Linked DNA regions of Cohaesibacter gelatinilyticus. The protein of the gene in region 1 binds, or shares a complex with, the protein of each later gene. Links are inferred from orthologs where the notes say so. Each region holds a gene or a part of one and is shown in the gene's direction. Other genes may lie near its edges.

Region 1 (10,706 bases):
TTTGAAGAGGCTTATGGCTTCCGACCGATGGCCATTTCTGCTGTTGCCCGAACCAATATGGACGATATCTTGCGTGCTATCATGAGCAAGATTGAAACCGAGAACAAACGCGAAGAAGAAGCAGATCTTGAGCCCGAACCATGGCGTCCTTAATTCCACGATTGCAAGATCAAAAACGCATTGTCATCAAAATTGGCTCAGCCACACTGGTTGATGCCAAAAGTGGGCGTTTGCGCGCAGCCTGGCTGCAAACATTGGTCGATGATATTGCCTGGCTGAAGGAGCAGGGCAAGGAAGTCTTGATTGTATCCTCCGGTGCCATCGCTCTGGGCCGCAAACAAACAAACTTGCCAACAGGCCATTTGAAGCTGGAGCAAAGTCAGGCTGCAGCAGCCATTGGCCAAATCAGCCTTGGCCGAGCTTATGCAGACGCCCTGAACAAGGTAGAGCTGATAGCAGGTCAAATTCTGCTGACATTGGGTGATACCGAAGCACGTCGCCCTTATCTCAATGCTAGGGCCACGCTTGCGACCTTGCTGGAACTGGGCGTTGTACCAATCGTCAATGAAAATGACACGGTCGCCACATCCGAGATCAAATATGGCGACAATGACCGTCTGGCCGCACGTGTAGCCACCATGATCAGCGCCGATTGTCTTGTACTGCTCTCTGACATTGACGGCCTCTATACCGCACCACCGGCATCCAATCCCGATGCCAGGCATCTTCCCGTGATTGAAAAAATCACCCCGGAGATTGAGGCCATGGCAGGCAGTGCCGGATCATCCCTTGCCAAAGGCGGCATGACCACAAAGATTGCTGCTGCAAAAATCGCTGTGAAAGCAGGCACATCCATGGTTATCGCCAACGGTGCTGGCTACAATCCGTTGCAAGCCATTGTCAGTAGCGCAAAATGCAGCTGGTTTTTGGCTAAAGCCAGCCCGATCACCGCCCGCAAACGCTGGATCCATGGCTCACTGGAACCCCATGGAATGATCATGCTGGACGCCGGTGCAGTCAAAGCGCTGCTCTCCGGTAAAAGCCTGCTACCAGCAGGTGTCACCAGACTGGAAGGCGCCTTCTCTCGCGGGGACGCCGTCATTTTAAACGGACCGGATGGAGAAGAAATCGCCCGTGGTCTGGTCGCGTATGATCGAACGGAAGCCGATAAAATTATCGGTCGGCAATCCCATGAGATTGCAGGCTTGCTTGGCTACGATGGTAGAGCCGAAGTCATCCACCGCGATGATATGGTTCTGAGCGAATTCGAAAATAGATAACAGATTTCAGATTTAAGCCTTGAGGGGAACAGGCAAATGAATGACATGACAGGCAATGTGACCGAGATCATGATGACATTGGGTCAAAAAGCTCGAACCGCCGCCCGAGAGCTCGCCAACGCCCCGACAGCACAAAAAAACAAAGCCCTGTCCGAGGCTGCAATTGCTATTCGCGCATCGACCAAGGAAATCCTCGCCGCGAACGCAAAAGATGTCGAAAAAGGCAAGAAGGACGGCATGGCAGCCTCCTTCCTTGATCGCCTGACACTGGATGAGAAACGCATTGACGCCATTGCCCAGGGGTTGGACGCCATTGTCAAACTACCTGACCCTGTTGGCAGTATCATGGCTGGATGGGATCGTCCCAACGGCCTGCATATTGAACGCGTTCGCACCCCCCTCGGTGTGATTGGTGTGATTTATGAGAGCCGCCCCAATGTTACAGCCGACGCAGGTGCCCTATGTCTGAAAGCTGGCAATGCCTCAATCCTGCGTGGTGGCTCGGATAGCTATCATTCCTCTCGTGCCATTCATGCCTGCTTGATGCAGGGCTTGAAAGCCGCGGGCCTGAGCGAGCATTGCGTTCAAATGGTACCAACCACAGACCGCGCAGCTGTGGGAGAAATGCTCAAAGGTCTGGGTGGCAATGTCGACGTGATTGTGCCCCGAGGCGGCAAGGGTCTGGTTGGCCGTGTTCAGGATGAAGCACGCGTGCCGGTCTTCTCACATCTGGAAGGTGTTTGCCATCTCTATATCCATGAAGCAGCGGATGCGGAAAAAGCACTGGCAATCGCCGTCAACGCCAAGATGCGCCGCACCGGAATTTGTGGCGCAGCAGAAACCCTGCTGCTGGATCGCAAGCTCGCGCAAAGCCATGCCAAACCGATTGTAAAAGCCCTACAGGACGCCGGCTGCACTATTCATGGCACCGAGGAAGTAATTGCGCTGACTGATAATGTGGTAGCAGCGAGTGATAAAGACTGGCACACCGAATATCTCTCAGCCGACATCTCTGTGAAACTGGTCGACAATATCGCAGAGGCCATCGATCACATCGCGACCTACAGCTCCTCTCATACAGAGAGCATCATCACTGAGGATGCCAAGGCTGCTAGCCGTTTCCTCAATGAAGTGGATAGTGCCATTGTCATGCATAATGCCTCCACTCAATTTGCCGATGGTGGCGAATTTGGCATGGGCGCCGAAATCGGCATCGCCACCGGCCGCATGCATGCCCGTGGCCCGGTTGGTCTGGAGCAATTAACCAGCTTCAAATATCGCGTTCACGGCACCGGGCAGATTCGTCCATAATTGTGAACGAGAAAGCTGGACCCAAACTCCATGAGCCGATCACCCAATCACGGCACGCGCATTCCACCTATCGAGCCCGGTATGACCATCGGGCTCTATGGAGGCAGCTTCAATCCACCTCATGACGGGCATCGCCATGTCGCATTGACAGGTTTGAAGCGCTTGGAGCTGGACAAGATCTGGTGTCTGGTCACGCCGGGCAATCCGCTCAAGAACAATTCCAGCCTTCCTCGACTGGAAGAGAGACTGGAGCAAACAGCCAACATGATGGATCACCCATCCATCTCGCTGACCGGGCTCGAGCAGCAACTCAGTTCCGGCTATTCCGCCAAGACCATTCTCTGGTTAACCAGGAAATATCCGCAAAATCGCTTTGTTTGGCTCATGGGAGCCGATAATTTGGCCAATTTTCATCATTGGCGGCAATGGAAGCGCATTTTTGCCACTTTACCCATTGCAATCATTGACCGTCCGGGTTACAGCCTGTCGCCTCTTTCTTCCAAGGCAGCCCAGACTTATCAACGCTGGCGCCTGCCAGAAAAAGAGGCGAAAGGCCTATCTGCCAACCGCGGCCCCTGCTGGGTTTTCCTCCATGGACCGCGGTCACATCTGTCATCGACACTGCTGCGCGAAAAGAAGCGCAAGGGTGAGGGCACTGGCAACAGCCTTGATAATGTCACATAGAATGACTTAGATTATAAGAGTCGAGAGATTCGACGGATCAACCTTCGCTCACATTCTTGGCCAGTCTATGGGGGCCATACCGAGCAAGGAATGATCCAGTTTTGGAAAATGAGGTGCATTTGTCCACCGCAACACAAATGGAGACCATGCCCAACGGCCTTTCTCCCCAAGCCCCTGCAACAGATCGCAAGGATCCAGAGCAAGCGCTTACCCTGATCTTGTCGAGCCTGGATGATTCCAAGGCTGAAGACACCCTTTCCATCGATTTGCGCGGCAAGTCTTCTCTTGCCGATTTCATGATCATCAGCTCTGGTCGGTCCCACCGTCATGTGGGAGCTGTTGCTGATCGTCTGCTGCGTGATCTGAAGGATAACGGGTTCGGCAATGCCCATGTCGAAGGTCTGCCAAATTGCGACTGGGTGCTGATTGATACAGGCGATCATATCGTCCATATCTTCCGCCCGGAAGTGCGTGAGTTTTACAATATCGAGAAAATGTGGTCCGCTGAAAGCCAGGACGACTAGAGCATATTCCTGAAAAGTGCTTCAACTTTTCGGATAAGAATTTGCTTAAAACAAAGATATAAAGCCTTTCCATCGATTCAACAATCTACAGAAAGGCTTTAAGACTTGATCCGAGCGGACCTGTCATGAAACTGATCCTTGCTGCCGTTGGCCGCCAAAAGGCAGGCCCGGAAACAGAGTTGCTTGAGCGGTATCTTGACCGCGCCCGCAAAGCCGGGCGCAGTTTGGGCTTCACCTCGATCGAAATGATCGAGCTGGTGGAAAGCCGGGCCAAATCCACTTCCGAGCGCAAGGATCAGGAAGCCGAGCAACTGCTCAAGGCCCTGCCCTCCAATTCTTTCATCATCGCACTGGACGAGCATGGCAAGAATCTCTCAAGCCCGGATTTTGCCAGACTGCTGGACCGTGAACGCAGTGCAGGCCATGGTTCAATTGCGCTGGTGATCGGTGGCCCTGACGGGCATGGCAAGGCATTGTTGCAAACCGCCAGAAGCAAACTGGCCCTCGGCTCCATGACCTGGCCCCATCAGATTGCCCGCATGCTTATCGCCGAACAGATCTATCGCGCCATGACCATCCTGACCGGCCACCCCTACCACAGAACTTGAGAACAACGAAACCGCTCACCAACTAGCCGCGCAAAAGTGAATTCAAGCGATTCCACCCATCTCTTCCATGCTCTAAATTGGCGCAAAGAGTTTTGAAAAGGTGATTCGCTTGCCGAGCTGTCCAGATATGCTAGCCAAACATTTCGCAAAGCGCCTATCCGTCGCTTTGTTTGGTATTCTGCTGGGGCAATTTCCTTTGATAACTTTGGCGCAACAAACCCCTCCTGCGCAATCAGCTCAGGAAACGCCTGCTCAGCCAACCTCCCCTCCCATCAACGAAGCCGAACAAAAAGCTGCGCGTGCCTTGCAAGCGCGCGAAAAAGCCCGACAGGAACAACAAAAAGCGCTGGAAGAGCTGGAAGGCTCCATCAAACTCTCCAAAGAGCGTCAAGCTGAGCTTCAGGAAGAAGTGGCAAGGCTGGAAGGTGATCGCCAAAACCTTGCCAGCGGCCTGATTGAAACCGCTGATCGCATCAAGACTTTGGAACGTTCATTGAACGAGAGCGAAGCCCGTCTGAAAATTCTGTTTCAGGACGAAACAGCTTTGAAGGTCTCACTCGCAGAACAGCGCGACGCGCTCTCGGGCATTCTGGCAGCCCTTCAACGCATCGGTCGCAATCCTCCTCCAGCACTGGCCATCAAGCCATCAGACGCACTGGATGCCGTACGCTCAGCAATCCTGCTCAGCACTCTGGTACCGGAAATTCGCATCGAAGCCCAGGCTCTCGCCAGTCAGCTGGAGCAGCTAATCAACTTGAAAACAAAAATCAATGAGGAAAAGCTGGCACTGCAAACCGGTCTCGAAAAGCTCAATGAAGAACGCAAACGTCTTGATCTGCTGATCGCCAAAAAACAGGAAGAAGAACAAAAAAACCGGCAAGCCATCAAGGATGAAAGCGCCAAGACCGAGCAATTGGCCCTCAAAGCCAACAGCCTGAATGAGCTGATCGCCTCCATGGAGCGCGAGATCGAAGCAGCCCGTCAGGCCGTGCAGGATGCCAAGGAATCGGAAAAACTGGCCATCGAGCAGGAAATTGCCACAAAAAAACAGAAGATTGCGGCATTAAAAAACGCCGCACGCCTTTCTCCTGCCATACCTTTTGATAAAATAAAGGGACTGCTTCGCCTTCCGGTAGAAGGAACGATAATCAAACAATATGGCAGCGCGAACGGATTTGGAGGCAAAGCTGAAGGCCTCTCCCTTGCCACGCGCTCCGGGGCGCAAGTCACCAGCCCGGCAGATGGCTGGGTTGTTTATTCGGGTCCTTTCCGCTCATTCGGGAAGCTCTTGATTATAAATGCCGGAGGCGGCTACCATATTTTATTGGCAGGCCTTGAAAACCTGACCGCAGAATTGGGACAATTCATTCTGGCCAATGAGCCGATTGGTCAAATGAAACAAACAAAACTTGCACAATCGGATGTATTGCAAGACAGCGCATCCAGACCTGTGCTTTATTTGGAACTGAGAAAAGATGGTGTTGCGATTGATCCGGCACCATGGTGGACAGTAGCTTTAAAAGAAAAGGCAGACGGATGATTCGTAAAATCTCCCTATTGCTCTGTGGCGTCGTGGTTGGTGCCGGATTGTCATCAACCTTCACTTACGCACCATGGACCGGCACAAATCTCAGCATTGGTAATGCCAACGCCGCCACGTCCGATACTTTCCGTCACATCAATCTGTTTGGCGATGTCTTCGAGCGGGTTCGCAAGGAATATGTTGAGGAACCGACGGACAAGGATCTGATCGCTGCTGCTCTGAATGGCATGCTGACCTCCCTTGACCCTCACTCCAGCTATCTTTCTCCGGAAAGTTTCGAAGAAATGGCTGTTGAGACGTCTGGTGAATTTGGTGGCCTTGGCATCCAGGTCACCATGGAAAATGGTCTGGTCAAAGTCATCTCACCAATTGATGACACACCTGCGCATGCAGCCGGTGTTCTCGCCGATGATTTGATCACCCATCTTGATGGCGAAGCTGTTCGCGGTCTGAACCTGACCGAAGCCGTTGATAGAATGCGTGGCAAGGTCGGCACCAAGATCACATTGACCATCGTCCGCAAGGAAGTCGAGCAGCCCATCAAGATTGATATCACCCGTGAAATCATCAAGATCTCTTCTGTTCGTTCGAAAGCTCTGGATGACATTGGGTATGTGCGTATCACCCAGTTCAATGGCCAGGCCTTTGATGGACTGAAAAATGCCATCGCAAAACTGGAAAAGGAAATCGGATCTGACAAGCTCAAGGGCTTCGTTCTGGATTTGCGCTCCAATCCCGGCGGCCAGCTGGATCAATCCATCGCCATTTCCGACACCTTCCTGGATCAGGGTGAGATCGTTTCCACCCGTGGCCGTAACAAGGACGAAGTGAAACGTTATTATGCCCGCGCCGGTGATCTGACCAAAGGCTTGCCAGTCATCGTGCTGATCAATGGCGGCTCCGCCTCTGCATCCGAGATTGTTGCTGGTGCCCTGTCCGATCATGATCGCGCCACTCTGATTGGCTCCAAGTCTTTCGGTAAAGGCTCGGTTCAGACCATCATACCGTTGGGTAACAATGGTGCCATCCGTCTGACCACCGCACGCTACTACACCCCATCTGGCACCTCCATTCAGGCCAAAGGCATTGTTCCGGATATCTTCATCAAACAGGAATTGCCAGATGATTTGAAGGATCGGTTCCCTCAAACCTCCCAGACAGAAGCCAACCTGCGTGGTCATCTGGAAAATACCGACAAGGCATCCGGAGCTAAGAAAGAGGCTCAAAAGGATGGCAACAAGGATGCGGAAAGCGATTTGAAAAAGGACGAGGCCAAAAAAACGGATGCTCCCAAAGCCGACACAAAAGACGCCAAGGATCCGAAGGAAGCCTATTCTCCTTCCTATGTTCCGCCCGAAGTGGAAAAAGACACTCAGCTGCAATATGCACTGAAACTGATGCGTGGTGAGGAAAGCAATGAAGCATTCCCCGCCAAGAAGATGGCATCCAAATAAACTCAAGACCCGAAGGGCAGCCATCTCGCTGCCCTTCCCACTCTTAGATTCAACGCGAATTCTCATCCGAAAAATGATTCAACTTTTCGGAAATGCGCTATAAAGGATACAGATCATGGCGGCGAATGATCTGAAGAAGCCTCTGGGCCAGTCAAAAAAAGCGCCTCTTCTTACTGCGAAGCGCTTCATGCTGGCATCTGTAGGCCTCCTCCTCACACTTGTTGTAGGGCTGGCTGGATGGTTGATTTTCACGGATCAACCAAATGGCGGGTACCCAATGAAGATCGTCGCATTGCCCGACGGACCGGCCAATCAGGCCATGATCGGCATCGACGGCATCCGACCCGGCATCAAACCCGGCGTCCCGGAAGCCCTGAGCACCTCTGTACGACGACCCCAAAACTCAAACAACGGATCCTCCGGTTTTACACCCAATAGCGGTGAAATCAGAGTTCTGGATCCTGCAGACCCAAGCCTTGCCAACCCGCCCGGTCGCGCCAGCACTCCGTTGGAGAAAAATGCCAGACAGATAAACAGCGAAGCCATCGCGGGTTTACCCAAGATTGCCATCATTGTTGACGGACTTGGCCTGTCACAAACCACCACCCAGGAGGCCTTGAGCCTGTTACCGCCAGATATCTCACTGGCATTTGCCCCCTACGGCAATGGTCTGGATCGCTGGACAAGCAAGGCGCGCGCACAGGGACACGAATTGCTGGTACAGATCCCTCTGGAACCATTTGATTATCCCAACAACGACCCAGGCCCCCACACGCTGCTGACATCAGCGACAAGCGAAGACAACCAGAAAAATCTGGACTGGTTGCTGCATCGCTTTGATTCCTATATCGGCATCATGAATTATATGGGTGCCCGCTTCACGGCTGATGAGCTGGCTGGCGGAGATTTGGTGCGAGAACTCGCCAGTCGCGGTCTCGCCTATGTCGATAATGGCGCATCAGGTCGTAGCCGTATGAATGATCTCGCCAACAACATGAATGTGCCGAACTTGCGTGCCGATTACATCATTGATGCTAGAGGACGCAGTCAGGATATTGAGACCCGTTTGGTGCAATTGGAAACACTGGCTCAGGAAAAAGGCAGAGCGCTGGGAGTCGCGACAGCCTTTCCGATTTCGGTGAGAACCATTGCCACATGGACACAGGATCTGCGCCAGCGAGGCTTTGCTTTGGTCCCGGTTACAACACTTTTGAAAGAATAATCTGATGGTAAAGCGCGAAGATCTACCCTATCGCGACTGCGTGGGCATTTGTGTCTTCAACAAGGATAACAAGGTCTGGATCGGCAATCGGGTTGGCTCAAGTGAGCTATCCAAAAGTTCCTATACATGGCAAATGCCACAAGGCGGCATCGACAAGGGCGAGGTGCCCCTCACAGCAGCCAAACGCGAGCTGTTCGAGGAAACCTCCATCCACTCCATCACACTGCTGAGCGAGGCTGACGATTGGTTCCATTATGATCTACCAGATGATCTGATCGGGGTGGGTCTGAAAGGCAAGTTCCGTGGTCAACGCCAGCGTTGGTTTGCCTTTCGCTTTGATGGTCGCGATGACGAAATCAATATCCTCAATCCCGGCGACGGAAACCAACATCAGGAATTTGAAGACTGGCGCTGGGCCGATCTATCCGACGTGCCCGAACTGATCGTCCCCTTCAAACGCAAGGTCTATGATCAGGTCGTCGAAGCCTTCAAAAAGCTCGTCTAGTGCCAGCTGGCAAAGAGTGTTCACCGATAGTCAAGATCCAATGTGATTTGCTTCGGCACACCTAGCAATTCTACCTGTGGCGCATTGTCATCGTTCCATCGAAAAAGCGCGATGTGCCATAGGCCCGGCCTGCGGCGAGATGGATCGATAAGACCATCATAGCCCAAACTACGAATTTTATCAGCCGCCACCCAGGACCATGGCTCCTCACCACGGCTCAGTGCATTCATCCATGATTGCGAAGCCAGACGGTCAACATCTCGAGCTTCATCAGATCGCAGATCAAACAGCTTGCACTGAGAGACACAGAAGGTGAGCAAGAGCCTCTCCCTTGTATCCTCAGTCACATATTGCCCAATAGCAACGCGGGCACTTTCTCATCACGGCTGAGATAAAGCGCATCCTGCCCCTTCCTATTGAAGCGGGCTGCTGCCATGGTCTGGTTAACCAAAAGGTAGCAGGGACGAAGTCCACAAAATCTGAAAATCTGGCCCTCGTTGTTATTAAACCATCTCATCCATTAGAGCATATTCCCGAAAAGTGTGTGCAGTTTTCGGACAAAATATACTTGGAAACAATAGCTTGGGCATTTTGAATGACCAGGTATTCATTCAAAATGCTCTAGTATCTCATCATAAGCATTGGACATCTTACCAATATCAAAATTGGCACAGACATGATCCCGGCCAAGCTTACCAAAATGCCCAATCTTTTCCGGGTCAGCCAAAAGATCCTCAAAAGCCTCGGCAATGGAATTCATATCAACCCCTTGCAGCACATAAGCAGCATCACCTGCAGCTTCCGCCATCCCTCCACTCAGCGTCCCAATGCTGGCACACCCACAAGACATCGCCTCAATAAGGGCGCGTGAAAATCCTTCCTTTACGATGGACGGTGAGATTGCTACGAGAGACTCGGCCAAGCAATCCCGAACTTGATCAATTGAATAATTGGCAACAAGTTCGATAACACTGTCATTGGCAGTTTTAGCTTGAAGATCCCGATAGAAATCGGCTTCTTCTTCTGTCTGAACTGCACAAATCAGTTTCAGACGCCAATCCGAGAAATTTGCCTTCCGAAAGCCCTCAATCAAAGGAAGTATGCCCTTATCGGTTCGTGCCCGACCGATATAGACAACTTGCTTCTTTTTCTCTGCTGAGGGACACCAGGTCGTCGTATCAACACCATTATACAGGACAAGACTACGTTCTCTTAAGCTTGGAAAATCTTCCAAAAAGCTTCCTCGAATGAAGTTGCTGACAAATATGATGTGGGAAAGCTTGCGATAGGAGCGGGATTTCACAAATCTGGCAAGTGCATTCTTGCGCTTCTTGAGCAAGCCGTGTCTGTGCAGGATCACTCGGCTATCGGGTAGCTTGCTTGCGATGAGTGCCGCTGTTTGAACATATTGATGCACCACCACACAGCTTGGCTTTTGGGATTTCAGATGCTCAACCAGCTCACGGTCCCGTTGTCTCTGATTACTGGCCTTCAACCCCACAAACTGGAAACCATCGAATGGCTCTACAATGTCGGGCCCATAGACGACAGTCTGATCCTTCAAGCGACTGTGAA
Region 2 (10,669 bases), 100 kb from region 1 along the record:
CTGATCTATCTGGTTCAGATCACGCTGATTGCCTTGATTGCTATTCTCATTGGTTTGTTCTTTGCGATGCTGGTGCCGTTTGGTTTGGCTCTGGCCTTGCCGGATAATCTGCCGATTGCCTCGCAATCTGTTTTCCCGTTCGAGCTTTTGAAAGCAGCGACTTTTGGTTTGCTGACCGCTTGGCTCTTTTCCATGTGGCCTTTGCTGCGAGCGCGTTCCATTCCGGCGACCGCCCTGTTCCGTGATCAGGTTGCTCCGCAAAGCTATAAGAGCAATTGGCAGGATTGGGCTTTGCTGGCCGTGATTGCTGGCCTTTTGATCGCGCTTGTTCTGGTGACCGCACAAGTCACGCAAGTGGCTGCTATTTTCTTGGCTGGTATGGCTGTTGTCTTTGTCAGCCTTCGCTTGATTGCCTGGATGATCATGTCAATTGCTCGTCGTGTGCCTCGTATCCGCCAGGTTATTCCGCGGCTTGCAATCAGCAATTTGCATCGCCCCGGTGCGCTGACGCCATCAGTTTCGCTCTCGTTGGGGCTTGGCCTTAGCCTGCTGGTGACGCTGGTCATGATCGACATGAATTTGCAGCAGCAATTGACCGGCAATTTGCAGGAAAAGGCTCCGAACTTCTTCTTTATCAATATTCAGAGCAATTCCATTGATGGCTTTGAAGATCATCTGACTAAACTTGCGCCTAGTGGTGAGGTTCAAAAGGTTCCCATGCTTCGTGGCCGCGTGGTCTCTTTGAAAGGCATTCCGGCCTCTGAATATGAGCCACCTGAAGGAGCAAGATGGGTGCTGCGCGGGGATCGCGGTGTTACCTATTCCGCAACTCCACCTGAAAATTCGACGCTTGTAGAAGGGGAATGGTGGGATGCTGATTATAAAGGCAAACCTCTGGTCTCGTTCGCTGAAGAAGAGGCGCGTGAACTTGGCCTTTCAATCGGCGATGAACTGGAAGTGAGCGTTCTTGGTCGCACGATCAAGGTTGAAATTGCCAACTTGCGCCGGATTGAATGGGAAAGCATGGGCATCAATTTCATCATGGTGTTCAGCCCAAATACCTTCGCGGGTGCCCCGCATGCATTCCTTGCGACCTTGACGCTGGATGGCAAGGGTGATGTTGCAGATCAGGAAGCCTCAATCCTGAAATCAACCAGCGCTGATTTCCCGACTGTGACGTCTGTTCGGGTCGGAGATGCACTGGATCGGGTCAATGATCTGGTGCGTCAGCTGGCCTGGGGGATGCGAGCCGCATCATCCTTGGCAGTGATTGCGTCCATTCTGGTCTTGGCCGGTGCTTTGGCAGCGGGTCAGCGGGAGCGCATTTATGATGCTGTGATTCTGAAAACCCTGGGTGCCAGCCGAGTACAGGTTCTTGCAGCCTATAGTCTGGAATATGCGCTTCTGGGTCTGGTGACCGCCGGTTTTGCGCTTCTGATTGGCAATGGTGCCGCTTATCTGGTGTTGGATAATGTAATGGAATTGCCGTTCACATCCCAGCCACTGGTCGCGTTTCTGACGGTGCTTATTGCGGTTATTGTGACCATTTCCCTTGGCTTGGCTGGAACATTAAAGAGCTTGTCCGCGAAACCTGCGCGTATATTGCGTGCTGGGTAGAGTGTGATTGGAAAACATGGATCATCGGTTGAATGAAAAGATATCAGAAATCCATGTTTTCTTAAGCATAGTCCGCCAAAAAGCAAAATATCGAACGAGATGACAGAAAAGACTTGAGCTTGACCCACTTCCTACCCATATAGTGGGACAAGTATGTTTTGGACCAGCTTTGCTGGTTAGTGTTTAATAAGACATCAAGACAAATAGATGTTTTGAGGTCTTGGTTGGTGGGTGCGAGGAAGCTTCGCCAACTTCGAGATTTTGGATTTGTGAGGAGAAACCATGTCACACGATTTCCGTCAGACCACTCAGATGGGTGGCCGTGCTGCAGAAATGGCGGCCATTGATCAGGGCCTTCGTGCGCATATGCTCAAGGTCTATAACTATATGGCGATTGCGCTTGGCGTAACCGGTGTTGTTGCTTTTGCCTTCTTCAAGCTGGCATTTGTCGATACCGGCGCTGGTCTTGCTTATACTCAGCTTGGCGCAACTCTGTTCGGTTCTCCATTGAAATGGGTGATCATGCTGGCTCCATTGGGCATGGTTTTCTTCCTGTCTGCCCGTATCAATGCAATGAGCGTGTCTACCGCACAGATGACCTTCTGGGGATTCGCAGCCATCATGGGTGTATCTCTGGCTTCGATCTTTGCCGTTTATACCGCACAGAGCATCACACAGGTCTTCTTCATCACTGCAGCTTCTTTCGCCGGTCTCAGCCTCTATGGTTACACCACCAAGCGTAGCCTGACCGGTATGGGCTCTTTCCTGATGATGGGTCTGATCGGCATCATCATCGCGTCCATCGTCAATATCTTCCTGGCGTCCAGCGCGCTTGGTTTTGCCATTTCCGTAATTGGTGTTCTGGTCTTTGCTGGTCTGACCGCATATGACACTCAGAAGATCAAGGAAATGTACCTGCTGAGCGACAGCACCGCAGTTGCCGGCAAGAAAGCCATCATGGGCGCTCTGAGCCTGTATATGGACTTCCTGAACCTGTTCCTGATGCTGCTGAGCTTGTTTGGCAACCGCGAATAGGGCTTGAGCCTTTTTCAAATGAAAACCCGGCATTTTCTGGATGCCGGGTTTTTTGTATCTGATATCTTTTTAGAACTATTATTTCTCGACCAGCTTGAGCAGCTTCTGGTTCAGCAGCTTGATGATGGGAGACAGGTCTTGTCCGCGCTTCAGGATCTGTCCTTGCTGAGAGACAAGAGCATAGGCTCCTTGCTTGCGGGCCAGTTTGGGATTTTTTTCGATACGATAGAGAGGCATTTCGCTGGTGCGGCGAAAGATGGAGAAAACTGCCTTCTCCTTGAGACTATCGATGGCATAGTCCCGCCATTCTCCTGCGGCCACCATGCGGCCGTAAATATTGAGAATGGTCATCAATTCCGTCCGATTAAAGGATATCTGCGTCGGGATAAAAGGTTTTCCGGGTAGAAAGTTTGTTACCTTGTCAGAGCCTTCTTTCCGCTGCTCTTGGTAGTGATCTGGGGGATTGTCTAGCAAGCGCCACCTCCTTTTCTCATCTTATGATCGCCGGAAATGGCTGATTTGGCAAGGAAGATCCGACTTGGTGTAACTCGCGCGTTAAAGTGAAGGGAAGTGTCCAATAAGGCGAGTGAATAGACCTTGGACATAAATTTACCTTGAAATGGCCTTATTTCGGCCCTTGGAAAGCCATGGCCTACGCCCAATATCTATCATGTTGCCTCGTGGTAATCGGTCATGATTTTCAATCATCATGCTTGAAAATCAATTGAATGGGTGTCTTGCCTCTGCCCCCCTTAAGAGCCCATTCAGACCGATCCTGTTTTTGCGTGTCAACATCCCAACAGCTCCTTAAGGGATGTCTTCGTGGCATCCCTTTTTTTTGTCCTGCTTTCTTTGGGAGAATGCCCCTTGAAAGCATGGGCACGGATTGCTAGATCAGCCCCAGAAAATATTTTGCAAACAAGGGCTGAGTGTTATGTCTGATCAAGCCGATATCAAAGGCGGTTCCGAGACCCATTCGTTTGAAGCGGAAGTCTCCCGTCTATTGCATCTGATGGTGCATGCCGTTTACTCCAACAAGGAAATTTTCCTTCGCGAACTGGTTTCCAACGCTGCCGATGCATGTGAGAAGCTGCGTCATGAATCTCTGACCAACTCCGATCTGGTCAAGGATGACCCGACTTTCCAGATCACCTTGAGCGCTGACGGTGCTGACGGCACCTTGAGCGTGCTTGATAATGGTATCGGCATGAGCAAGGCCGAGTTGATCGAAAATCTTGGCACCATTGCAAAGTCCGGCACCCGTGCATTTCTGGATCAGTTGGCCAAGGAAGAGGGCGATGGCTCTGCTCTGATCGGGCAGTTCGGTATCGGTTTCTATTCTGCTTTCATGGTGGCAGATCGTGTGGATGTGATCTCTCGTCGTGCTGGTGAAGCTGAGGCCTGGAAATGGTCTTCCAACGGCGAAGGGGCTTATGAGCTGAGCGTTGCCAGCGAAGAGGAAGCCCTGCCACGTGGCACCAAGATTGTGATGCATCTGAAAGATGATGAAAAGACCTTCGCCGATGCTGTGACCATTCGCCGGATCGTGCGTGATTACAGCTCTCACGTGCCTGTTCCCATTCGCATGCTGACCAAGAATGAAGAAGCGGATGCGATTGACGAAGAAAAGCTGACCGATGGTACTGCGCTTTGGACCAAGTCCAAGAGCGAGATCACGGAAGAGCAATATAAGGAATTCTATCAATATAGCTCCGGCCAGTTTGATGATCCGGCCGTGACCATCCATTACCGTGCTGAAGGTCGTACCGAATATAATGTTCTGGCCTTCATTCCTGATCACAAGCCGTTCGATCTGTTCGATCCATCCCGCAAGGGCCGCATGAAACTGTATGTGCGCCGCGTCTTCATCACCGATGATGCCGAATTGGTACCAGCTTATTTGCGCTTCGTGCGTGGTGTGGTCGATAGCGAAGATATCCCGCTCAACATCTCTCGTGAGATGTTGCAGGACAATCCGATCCTGACAGCCATCAAAAAAGGTGTGACCAACAAGGTTCTCTCCGAGCTGGAAAAGCTTTCCCGCAAGGATGAAGAGAAGTTCCTCTCCATCTGGGAAGCCTTCGGTACGGTGATCAAGGAAGGCCTTTATGAAGATCCGGAGCGCCGCGACCAGCTCTTCAAACTGGTGCGTTTCAACACCACCAAAGGTGAGAACCGCACTCTGGCGCAATATGTCGAGGATCTGAAAGAGAACCAGACATCCATCTATTATGCGCTTGGTGACAGCAAGGACGCCATTCTGGCCAGCCCACATCTGGAAGGCTATGAAGCACGTGAAGTCGAAGTTCTTCTGCTGGCTGATGCCGTGGATGCATTCTGGGTTCAGACCGCCCTTGGCTTTGATGGCAAGAGCTTCAAATCCATCTCACAGGGTGGTGCGGATCTTGATGCCATCGAGAAAGTTGCCCAGGACGTTGATGACAAGTCTGATGAAGAAAAGGCCAAGGACAAGACATCCGTAGCCGATCTGGTTTCCTTCGTGAAAGAGACTTTGATCGATGATGTCAGTGAAGTTCGCATTTCTTCTCGTCTCGCCACCAGCCCAGTTTGTATTGTTGCCCCGGAATATGGCCCGGATCGTCAGATGGAAAAACTGATGCGTGGTCAGCAGGGTGCGCAGGCGGGTTTGAAGCCGGTTCTGGAGATCAATCCCGATCACGCTTTGATCCTGGCTTTGGCATCGCAGCTATCAAGCGCTGCGGACAAGGCAGAGGTCACCGATGGTGCTCGTTTGCTTCTTGATCAGGCGCTTATTCTGGATGGGGAACAGCCTGCCAATCCAGCCGAATTTGCGGCTCGCTTGTCCAAAGTGATGATGTCAGCGATGGGCTAAGCCCGGTCGGCTCATCTACTTGAATGCCGATCTAGAATTGCCGCGAGGGTCAAACTCTCGCGGCTTTTGCTATTTTGGGCATGATTTTGCGCGTTTAGGCCCTTTGTGTCCCGCCTTTGGGGTGGAAATTTCACTCATTTTTCGCCATATAGAGCGGACTGGTGTGATGGCTGTCGCACCGGAGAGTTTTGTGTTGTCATGATTTAGGGTGACCCGCGCCGATGAGCGAGCAACTGCAATTTTTGAAAATGAATGGTCTGGGCAATGAATTTATCGTCATTGATGCCCGAAAGACCATGCCCCAATTGGGGCCAGATGCAGTGCGCGCGCTTTCCGATCATGCGAGCGGGCCTGGATGCGACCAGTTCATTACGCTGGAAGTACCTCAGTCAGGCGGGGATGTGTTCATGCGCATTCACAATGCCGATGGTGGTGAAGTCGAAGCTTGTGGCAATGCCACGCGTTGCGTTGGTCGATTGATCATGACCGAGCTTGGCGCTGACAAAGCGGTCATTGAGACCGTTGTCGGTAAGCTGATTTCCTATCGCGGTGATGCGCTTGAAATGGTCACGGTGGATATGGGTGTGCCGAAGTTTGGCTGGCAGGATATTCCGCTGGCTGAAGAGTTTGATGATACTCGCGCCATCGAGCTGCAGATCGGCCCGATTGATGATCCGATCCTGCATACGCCATCTGTCGTCAATATCGGCAATCCGCACGCCATTTTTTGGGTGCAGAATGATGTTGAAAGCTATGGTCTGGAAGTCAACGGACCCATGCTTGAAAATCATATGATCTTCCCTGAGCGGGCCAATATTTCGTTGGCGCAAGTTCACAATGATGGCGAACTGACCCTGAAAGTCTGGGAGCGTGGGGTTGGTTTGACGCAAGCTTGTGGCACGGCAGCCTGTGCGGCGGCGGTGGCAGCGCATCGCAACCGTCTGACTGAGCGCAAGGTACTGGTGCATTTGCCGGGAGGCGATATCGTGATCGAATGGCGTGAGGCCGACGATCACATTCTGATGTCCGGGGGGACTGAACTGGAATATGCCGGAGAGATCGATCTATCTGATCTGTCTTGGCAAAAAATGTCCCTGATACAGCAGAAGTCTGATCAGGGCACGGAGCAATCGTCCCTATGAGCATCAAGGTTTTAACCTTTGGATGTCGGCTGAACAGCTATGAATCCGAGGTGATGAAAAAGCAGGCTCAGGAAGCCGGGCTTGAGAATGCCATTTTGGTCAATACCTGCGCGGTGACCAATGAGGCAGTGCGTCAGGCCCGCCAGCAGATCCGCCGTGCCAAGCGTGATAATCCCGATGCCCAGATCATTGTGACCGGCTGTGCGGCGCAGACTGAAAGCATGTCCTTTGCCGAGATGGGCGAAGTGGATCTGGTTCTTGGCAATGACGACAAGCTGAAAGCCGAGAGCTACAAAAGCGTTCCAAGCTTTGGCGTTCCCATTGAGGAAAAGGTCAAGGTCAACGATATCATGAGCGTGCGCGAAACCGCGCTGCATTTGATTGAAGGGCTGGAAGGCCGCGCCCGTGCCTTCGTGCAGGTTCAAAATGGCTGCGATCATCGCTGCACCTTCTGCATCATTCCTTATGGCCGCGGTAATAGCCGCTCTGTTGCCATGGGTCCGATCATCGATCAGATCCGTGCTCTGGTAGAGAATGGCTATAACGAAGTGGTGCTGACCGGGGTAGATATCACCTCGTATGGCGCCGATCTGCCGGGCGCACCAAAGTTTGGCACATTGGTCAGATCTGTGCTGAAACATGTGCCGGATCTGAAGCGTCTTCGTATTTCTTCCATCGACTCCATTGAAGCAGATCCGGATCTGATGGAGTGCATCGCCAATGAAGAACGCTTGATGCCGCATTTGCATCTGTCCTTGCAGGCCGGTGATAACATGGTGCTGAAGCGCATGAAGCGCCGTCATCAGCGCGACGACACCATTGCCTTCTGTCAGGAAGTGCGCAGGCTTCGTCCGGATATGGTCTTTGGCGCGGACATCATTGCCGGTTTTCCGACCGAGACCGAAGAGATGTTCCTAAAGAGCCTTGATATCGTCGAGGAATGCGATCTGACCCATTTGCATGTCTTTCCTTATTCTGCCCGTCCTGGCACACCAGCGGCTAAAATGCCGCAAGTGAAGGGACCGGTGATCAAGGATCGTGCTGCGCGTTTGCGCAAGGTTGGTGAAGTGGCGCTCAATCGTCATTTGCAAAGTCAGATCGGCCGGGAATGCGATATTCTGGTTGAACGAAATGGCCTTGGACGAACCGAGCAATTCACGCTCGTCGAGATTGCAAATGGTGAACCGGGCGATATTGTGAGAGCGAAGATTGTGGGCGCAACCCATCGTCATCTGATGGCTGAGCAGATTTCCTGATCAGTTTGCTATTGTGTCTTGAGGAGTGCATTGAATGAGCAAGAAGCCTGGCCTGTTTTCCCGTTTGTTTGGCTCTGGCAAAGATGCGGCTGAAAGCGCTCCTGATGCCGTTGAAGAAAAAGAAGTTGCTGAGGAAGAGGTTGTTGCGCCTGAAGAAGGCGAGGCAACACCTGAGATAGTTGAAGAGGTTGCCCAAGAAGAGGCCTCAATTGAGGCTGAGGAACAGGCTGAGCCTTCAGAACCAGAGCCTATCGAAGATGACATCACTTCTGAGGAAGAGCCATCCATTGATGAGGTTGAGACCTCAGAGGAGCCAATTGAAGCTTCCGAGGTGGTGGAAGAGAGTGTTGAGGACGATGCTCCTGAAGTTGTGGAAGCTGTCGTCGAAGATGAGCCTGTTGTTGAAGAGCCAAAGCCAGCTGAGCCTGAAAAAAAACTAAGCTGGTTTGAGCGCCTCAAACGCGGTCTGGCCCGATCCTCTGGTGCTCTAGGCGAAAGCATTTCGTCCATCTTCACCAAGCGCAAGCTGGATGATGACACCCTTCAAGATCTGGAAGATATCCTCATTCAGGCTGATTTGGGCGTCGAGACGGCCATGACCATCACCGAGCGTTTGGCTGACGGGCGCTATAATAAGGAAGTGTCCGGCGAGGAAGTTCAGAAAATTCTGGCTGATGAGGTCAATGCGGTTCTGGAACCAGTGGCCAAACCTTTGGAAATCTCCAGCCGAGACGATGGCAGTCCGCATGTTATCCTGATGATTGGCGTCAATGGTGCCGGCAAAACCACCACGATTGGCAAACTGGCTCAGAAATTCAATGCTGAAGGCAAATCCGTAATGCTGGCCGCGGGGGATACTTTCCGAGCTGCCGCCATTGACCAGCTGAAAGTTTGGGGGCAACGCACCAATTCTCCGGTGGTTGCCCGTGAGGTTGGCTCGGATGCGGCAGGTCTGGCCTTTGATGCGATGACCGAGGCGAAAGAGCAGGGCCGTGATATCCTGATGATCGATACGGCTGGTCGTTTGCAGAACCGCACCGAATTGATGGCCGAGCTGGAAAAGATCGTTCGCGTGATCAAGAAGCATGACGAAAGCGCGCCGCATAGTGTGCTTTTGGTGCTGGATGCAACAACCGGTCAGAATGCGCTCAATCAGGTGGAGATCTTCTCCAAGATTGCCGGCGTAACAGGTCTTGTCATGACCAAGCTGGATGGCACGGCGCGTGGTGGTATCCTTGTGGCCATCTCAGCCAAGCATAAAATGCCGGTTCACTTCATCGGCGTTGGTGAGGGTGTTGAAGATCTGGAGCCGTTCAAGTCAGAAGACTTTGCGCGTGCAATCGCAGGCCTTGCAGAATAAGTAATCGGGCTTCGTGCCTTTGGAGTAGACAATGAGCAATTCAAACATCCCGACGGGTCAATCACCAGAGAAGGCTGATGAGCCGCAACTGGAAGAGGGCCAGCTGCTGAAAATGGCACTGGAACTGGGGCCTTTGGTTGTTTTCTTCTTCGCCAATGCCAAAGGGGACGCGCTGGCCAATTGGTTTCCATTCCTGTCGGGTATGCAGTCCATCTTCATTGCGACGGCTGCATTCATGGTTGCGACCATCATTTCTCTGACGCTCTCGCGGATCAAGTTCGGCAAACTGCCTGTGATGCCGTTGATTTCCGGTTTCGTGGTTTTTGTTTTTGGTGGCCTGACGCTCTATTTGCAGGATGATACTTTCATCAAGATGAAGCCGACCATCGTGAATACCCTGTTCGGGACTATTCTGCTGGTCGGGCTGTTGTTTGGCAAAAGCTTGCTTGGCTATGTATTTGATAGCGTTTTCCAGCTTAACGCCACGGGTTGGCGGATCCTGACCTTCCGTTGGGGCGTTTTCTTCTTCTTCCTTGCTGTGGTCAATGAAGTGGTTTGGCGGAACTTCTCAACTGACATGTGGGTCAATTTCAAGGTTTTTGGCGTGATGCCGATCACCATGGTGTTCGGTGCCATGCAGATGCCTTTGCTGAACAAATATGGACCCAATGCTGGGGAGTAATCCTTGGATTATAGCTTCCATGAAAAAGGCCGCGTCCCATATCTGGGCACGGCCTTTTTCTTTAGGAAGATTGAAGAGCTTTATCAGCCTTTTTCTGCGAGGATCTTTTCCAGAATAGGCATGAAGCTGTCGCGCAGATTGGTCGGGGTCAGTGGCCCGATATGCTTGTACCGGATGACACCCTTGCGATCGACAATGAAGGTTTCCGGTGCGCCATAGACGCCCCAGTCAATGCCGGTACGGCCGCTCAGGTCCAGACCCACGGCATCAAAGGCATTGCCGTGATTGTTCAGGAACCGCGCTGCATTCTGTGGCTCATCCTTGTAGGCAATGCCAACCAGACGGTAGCGATTGTCCTTGTTCATCTCCAGCAGCATTGGATGTTCGTCACGACAAGCCGGGCACCAGGAGCCCCAGATATTGACCAAAGTGACCTGACCCATCAGATCGGATGTCTTGAAGCCGGGCATTGGTGCGCCATTGGCCTCAAAGCCCTCCAAAGCAGGCAGGTCAAAGTCAGGAGCGGGCTTGTTGATCAGGACAGATGGGATTTGTGATGGATCACCGCCTTTTGCCATTTGCAGCAGGAACAAGGTTGCGAGGCCAAGGAAAATCACGAGAGGCAGAATGATCAGCAGGTTGATCCCGCCTTTCTTCTTGCCGTCGGTCGTGTCTGTAGTAGCTGGCTCTGTGCTCATCTGGGTGCTCATTTTTCGTGCGGTA

Evidence for each region.
Region 2: the proteins of CRO57_RS13945 (region 1) and dapF are in contact, whole or in part, in a solved structure (PDB 5YGU), measured with the Escherichia coli proteins. The link is inferred for Cohaesibacter gelatinilyticus from one-to-one orthologs.

What each region holds. Positions count from the first base shown.
Region 1 is NZ_OBEL01000003.1:13,182-23,887, forward strand. What follows is about bases 7,544-10,380. They hold CRO57_RS13945 (RNA pyrophosphohydrolase), read left to right. Parts: upstream 7,544-8,630; coding sequence 8,631-9,131; downstream 9,132-10,380. Other genes in these bases: CRO57_RS13940 (divergent polysaccharide deacetylase family protein), read left to right, coding at 7,544-8,626; CRO57_RS13950 (RES family NAD+ phosphorylase), read right to left, coding at 9,152-9,451; CRO57_RS13955 (glycosyltransferase family 4 protein), read right to left, coding at 9,739-10,380. Also shown: GTPase ObgE, read left to right, coding at 1-153; proB (glutamate 5-kinase), read left to right, coding at 141-1,280; CRO57_RS13910 (glutamate-5-semialdehyde dehydrogenase), read left to right, coding at 1,317-2,591; CRO57_RS13915 (nicotinate-nucleotide adenylyltransferase), read left to right, coding at 2,622-3,275; rsfS (ribosome silencing factor), read left to right, coding at 3,422-3,799; 23S rRNA (pseudouridine(1915)-N(3))-methyltransferase RlmH, read left to right, coding at 3,925-4,407; CRO57_RS13930 (murein hydrolase activator EnvC family protein), read left to right, coding at 4,535-5,947; CRO57_RS13935 (S41 family peptidase), read left to right, coding at 5,944-7,404; more of CRO57_RS13940, read left to right, coding at 7,520-7,543; more of CRO57_RS13955, read right to left, coding at 10,381-10,706. UniProt on the Escherichia coli protein: Master regulator of 5'-end-dependent mRNA decay.
Region 2 is NZ_OBEL01000003.1:117,624-128,292, reverse strand. What follows is about bases 4,888-7,687. They hold dapF (diaminopimelate epimerase), read left to right. Parts: upstream 4,888-5,727; coding sequence 5,728-6,648; downstream 6,649-7,687. Other genes in these bases: mtaB (tRNA (N(6)-L-threonylcarbamoyladenosine(37)-C(2))-methylthiotransferase MtaB), read left to right, coding at 6,645-7,687; htpG (molecular chaperone HtpG), read left to right, coding at 4,888-5,506. In the rest of the region: CRO57_RS14430 (ABC transporter permease), read left to right, coding at 1-1,617; CRO57_RS14425 (Bax inhibitor-1/YccA family protein), read left to right, coding at 1,900-2,652; CRO57_RS14420 (DUF2794 domain-containing protein), read right to left, coding at 2,731-3,039; more of htpG, read left to right, coding at 3,587-4,887; more of mtaB, read left to right, coding at 7,688-7,904; signal recognition particle-docking protein FtsY, read left to right, coding at 7,939-9,264; CRO57_RS14395 (septation protein A), read left to right, coding at 9,296-9,946; CRO57_RS14390 (DsbE family thiol:disulfide interchange protein), read right to left, coding at 10,030-10,644. UniProt on the Escherichia coli protein: Involved in the succinylase branch of the L-lysine biosynthesis and in the biosynthesis of the pentapeptide incorporated in the peptidoglycan moiety. Catalyzes the stereoinversion of LL-2,6-diaminopimelate (L,L-DAP) to meso-diaminopimelate (meso-DAP).